Regions from separate parts of the Streptomyces sp. BBFR25 genome, predicted to be linked through region 2. Evidence: riboswitches for the same ligand, from Rfam matches in the RefSeq annotation. Region 2 holds a riboswitch; the other holds the start of a gene.

Region 1 (2,386 bases), 1.4 Mb from region 2:
ATCTTCGTCAGCTGGGAGCCGGACGCGATCGGCACGACGAGCTGGTCGGGCAGGCGCCAGCCGAGCTGCTCGCAGATCTCGTACGCGAGGGTCTTGGAGCCCTCGGCGTAGTACGGCCGCAGGTTGACGTTGACGAAGCCCCAGCCCTCGCCGGCCGGGTCGCCGATCAGCTCGGAGCAGAAGCGGTTCACGTCGTCGTAGTTGCCCTCGATGCCGACCAGCTCACCGCCGTAGACGGCGGCCATGACGACCTTGCCCTGCTCCAGGTCGTGCGGGATGAACACGCAGGAGCGGAAACCGGCGCGGGCGGCGGCGGCGCCGACGGCACCGGCGAGGTTGCCGGTGGAGGAGCAGGACAGGGTGGTGAAGCCGAAGGCGCGGGCGGCCTCGATGGCCTGGGCGACGACGCGGTCCTTGAAGGAGTGCGTGGGGTTGCCGGAGTCGTCCTTGACGTACAGCCCGCCGGTGACGCCCAGCTCGCGGGCGAGGTTGTCGGCCTTGACGAGCTTGGTCCAGCCGGGGTTGATGTTCGGCTTGGTCGCGACGTCGGCCGGGACGGGCAGCAGGGGGGCGTAGCGCCAGATGTTCGCGGGGCCCGCTTCGATCCGCTTGCGCAGCTCCTCGGCGTCGTAGGCGGAGAAGTCGTAGGCGATCTCGAGGGGGCCGAAACACTCTTCGCAGGCGAAGACCGGTCCGAGCGGGACCCGGTGGCCGCACTCCCGGCAGCTCAGCGCGGCGGCGGGGCCGAGGTCGACGGTGCCGTCGGTGGGGTTCGTGGAGGTTTCGGCAGTCTGCACAGCCATGGAGGCGAGGCCCTTTCTCCTCATCTTCCTCACGACGCATCTCGCCGTGAGACGGATTTGGCACCTTCCCTAGCCGGGAGCCTCGCCACATCTGCGTGACAAGAGCCGGCTGGAGGGTTGCCGGGGCTTCATCGGGCCGTATCCCTCTGCCCCTCTGGATGAGCGGTATGAAGTTGTTCTTCGCTGGTACGCGCGGCGACCCCGGCATGCGGTGGTCCCACGCGTTGTTCAAGACTGTAACCGAAGGCCAGGACGGTTGAGATAGTCGTCCGCACCGCGAGATGGATCACAAAGGAGCCCCGGGACGTGCTGGAAGAAGTCGAGCGCTGGCTGGACGCACGCTCCTGGTCGGCCGCGGACCGGCCGGTCCAGCACCTTCTGTCCGCCAAGCACGCCACCGGGCAGTCGGTCAGCGTGGTGCTCCCCGCCCTGGACGAGGAGGCGACGGTCGGCGACATCGTCGCGGTGATCCGGCGGGAGCTGGTGGAGCGGGTGCCGCTCGTCGACGAGGTCGTGGTCGTGGACTCCGGGTCGAGCGACCGCACGGCGGAGGTGGCCGCGGCGGCCGGCGCGCGCGTCGTGCACCGCGACGCGATCCTCCCCCGCATCCCGGCCGTGCCGGGCAAGGGCGAGGTGCTGTGGCGTTCGCTGCTGGTCACCGGCGGGGACATCGTCTGCTTCGTCGACGCCGACCTGCGCGAGTTCTCCGCCGACTTCGTCTCCGGGATCGTGGGCCCACTGCTCACCGACCCGGACGTGCACCTGGTCAAGGCCATGTACGACCGCCCGCTCGGCTCTGCTCCCGGCCAGGGCGGCCGGGTCACGGAGCTGATGGCCCGCCCGCTGCTCAACATGCACTGGCCGCTGCTGGCCGGTTTCGTCCAGCCGCTGGGCGGCGAGTACGCGGCCCGCCGCTCCCTGCTGGAACGGCTCCCCTTCCCGGTCGGCTACGGCGTCGAGCTGGGCATGCTGGTCGACGCCCTCCACCTGGTGGGCCTGGACGCGCTCGCGCAGGTCGACGTGGGGGTCCGCGTCCACCGCCACCAGGACGGGCGGGCGCTGGGCCGGATGGCCGCCGCGATCTACCGCACCGCCCAGCTCCGGCTGGCCCGCGGCCACCTGGTCCGACCGGCCCTCACCCAGTTCGAACGCGGCGTCGACGGCTTCGAGCCGCACACCTACGCCGTGGACACCGAGGAACGGCCCCCGATGACGGAGATCGCGGAGTACGCGGCCCGGCGGGTGGCGTGAGGGCAGCGGGCCGGGTGACCGAATCACGGTCCGCGTGACACGGGGCGACGTTTGAGGCGTGAGGGGCCGGGCTAGGTTGAGGCGTATGGCTTCAAGGTTCGGTGCTGCTCAGGTGCTGGTCGCCTCCAACCGGGGGCCCGTCTCGTACGAGGTGCGGGAGGACGGGTCGCTGCACGCCAAACGGGGTGGTGGCGGGCTGGTCTCGGGGCTGTCGGCCATCGGGCCCGACGCCGGTGCGCTGTGGGTGTGCTCGGCGCTGGGCGACGGCGACCGCGAGGCGGTGCGGCGCGGGGTCGGCGAGGACGGCGTACGGATGCTGGACGTACCGGCCG
Region 2 (2,386 bases):
TGGCCGGCACGGGGGCGAAGGTCGTCAAGCACGGCAACCGGGCCGCCTCCTCGGCGTCCGGGGCCTCCGACGTCCTGGAGAAGCTCGGCGTCAATCTGGAGCTGACGCCGAAGCGGGTGGCGGAGGTCGCCGAGGAAGCCGGCATCACCTTCTGCTTCGCGGTGAAGTTCCACCCGGCGCTGCGCCACGTGGCGGCGGCCCGCGGACAGCTCGGCATCCGCACGGTGTTCAACTTCCTGGGCCCGCTGACCAACCCCGCCCGGGTGAAGGCCCAGGCGATCGGGGTCGCGCACGCCCGGATGGCGCCGATCATCGCCGGTGTCTTCGCCGAGCGCGGCCACTCGTCCCTGGTCTTCCGCGGCGACGACGGCCTCGACGAGCTGACCACCACCTCCACGTCCCGGGTCTGGACGGTGCGCGACGGCCGGGTGAGCGAGGAGACCTTCGACCCGCGGGACGTCGGCCTCGAGCTGGTGCCGGTCGAGGCGCTGCGCGGCGCCGACGCCTCCTACAACGCCGACGTCGCCCGCCGCCTGCTGGCCGGGGAGACCGGTCCGGTGCGGGACGCCGTCCTGCTGAACTCGGCGGCGGCCCTGGTGGCCCTGAACCCCGGGGAGGAGCCCCTGGCGGCGCAGCTGCGGGCCGGGATGGACCGGGCGGCCGAGGCGATCGACTCCGGGGCGGCCCGACGGGTGCTGGAGCGTTGGGTGGCCGTCAGCAACGCCTGAGCAGTAGTACGGCAGTACATGTGACGTGCGTCCCGCGATCCGGACTCGGGTTGCGGGGCGCCGATCTTTTCCCCTAGGTTTTTCGACAGGTCATGAGTGACAGTCATGAGGCCCCGGCCGACTGTCCGGCAACCCTCCGTCCGTGGCGGGGTGCCCCGGGTGAAGACCAGGTCGTGGACAGCAAGGTCCACGGCAAGCGCGGACCCCTCGCACGCTTTTGAAAAGTGTGGGGCCAGGGGTCCTGGTCGTCCGAGGGAGTCTTCCGTGAACCAGCGAATGCGATAGGGCCGCAGAGCCCCGCCTCCGCACGCACTCTTCTTCTCTTCACTTTCACAGCGCCCCGCCGTGCGCTGGTCCTCACGGGAGTCCGTCATGTCCGTACCCACCGCTGTCGCCGCCCCGCTGCCCGTCCTCGGCCGGGACGTCACCGTGCCGCTCGTCACCGGCGGGGAGGTCGCCTACGCCGCGCTCGACTACGCCGCCAGCGCGCCCGCGCTCCAGCGGGTCTGGGACGACGTGGCCGCCTACGCGCCGTACTACGGCAGTGTCCACCGGGGCGCCGGGTACCTCTCGCAGCTGTCGACCGACCTGTTCGAGAACGCCCGCCGGACCGTCGCCGAGTTCCTCGGCTGCCGGGACGAGGACCAGGTGGTCTTCACCCGGTCCACCACCGACTCCCTGAACCTGCTCGCCGCCGCGCTGCCCGCGAACTGCCGGGTCTTCGTCTTCGAGACCGAGCACCACGCCTCGCTGCTGCCCTGGCGGGACGCCGACGTGACCTACCTCGACGCCCCGCGCACGGCCGCGCAGGCCGTCGAGACCCTGGAGCGGGCCCTCGCCGCCCGCGAGCCGTACGGGCCCGCCCTGGTCTGTGTCACCGGCGCCTCCAACGTCACCGGCGAGCTGTGGCCGGTGCGGGAACTGGCCGCCGCCGCCCACGCGCACGGCGCCCGGATCGTGCTGGACGCCGCCCAGCTCGCCCCGCACCACCCGGTGAGCGTGCGCGACCTGGACGTCGACTGGGTCGCCTTCTCCGGGCACAAGCTGTACGCGCCCTTCGGCTCCGGCGTGCTGGCCGGGCGGGCCGACTGGCTGCGCGAGGCCGAGCCGTACCTGGCCGGTGGCGGCGCCAGCCGCAGCGTCTCCCGGCGCGCGGACGGCGGCGTGGACGTGCGGTGGCACGACAGCGCCGCGCGGCACGAGGCCGGGTCGCCCAACGTCATCGGCGCCTACGCCATCGCCTCCGCCTGCAAGGCGCTCACCGAGGCCGGGTTCGACACGCTGGTCGCCCGCGAGGAGTACCTGATCGGCAAGGTGCGCGAGGGCCTCGCCGAGGTGCCCGAGGTGCGGGTCCTCTCCCTCTTCGGGGACGACGCGCCCCGGGTCGGCGTCCTCTCCTTCGTCGTCGCGGGCTGGAACAGCTCGCACTTCGCCGCCGCGCTCTCCGCCGAGTACGGCATCGGCGTGCGCGACGGCCTTTTCTGCGCCCACCCGCTGGTGCGCACCCTGCTCGGCAGCGACCCGCAGACGCAGGGCGAGTGCGGGGCGCCCGAGGCGGCGCCCGGCGAGAAGTCCCTCAACGCCATCCGCGTCAGCTTCGGCGCGGGCACCCCGGACGAGCACGTCGAGCGGTTCGTGGGCGCCGTCAAGGAGCTGGT

What was found. A riboswitch is a leader RNA that binds a small molecule or an ion and turns the genes downstream of it on or off. The one in region 2 is predicted to bind S-adenosylmethionine.
Region 1: another riboswitch for S-adenosylmethionine. It lies ahead of thrC (threonine synthase); the one in region 2 lies ahead of ACGH52_RS11275 (aminotransferase class V-fold PLP-dependent enzyme).

Annotation. Positions count from the first base shown of each region.
Region 1 covers NZ_CP172447.1:3,864,145-3,866,530, forward strand. Annotated here, with positions in the region: gene thrC (threonine synthase) at 1-803, opposite strand, end outside; SAM riboswitch class I at 821-968, opposite strand; gene ACGH52_RS17455 (glucosyl-3-phosphoglycerate synthase) at 1,110-2,054, shown strand; gene ACGH52_RS17460 (trehalose-6-phosphate synthase) at 2,140-2,386, shown strand, end outside.
Region 2 covers NZ_CP172447.1:2,483,964-2,486,349, reverse strand. Annotated here, with positions in the region: gene trpD (anthranilate phosphoribosyltransferase) at 1-728, shown strand, start outside; SAM riboswitch class IV at 817-933, shown strand; gene ACGH52_RS11275 (aminotransferase class V-fold PLP-dependent enzyme) at 1,101-2,386, shown strand, end outside.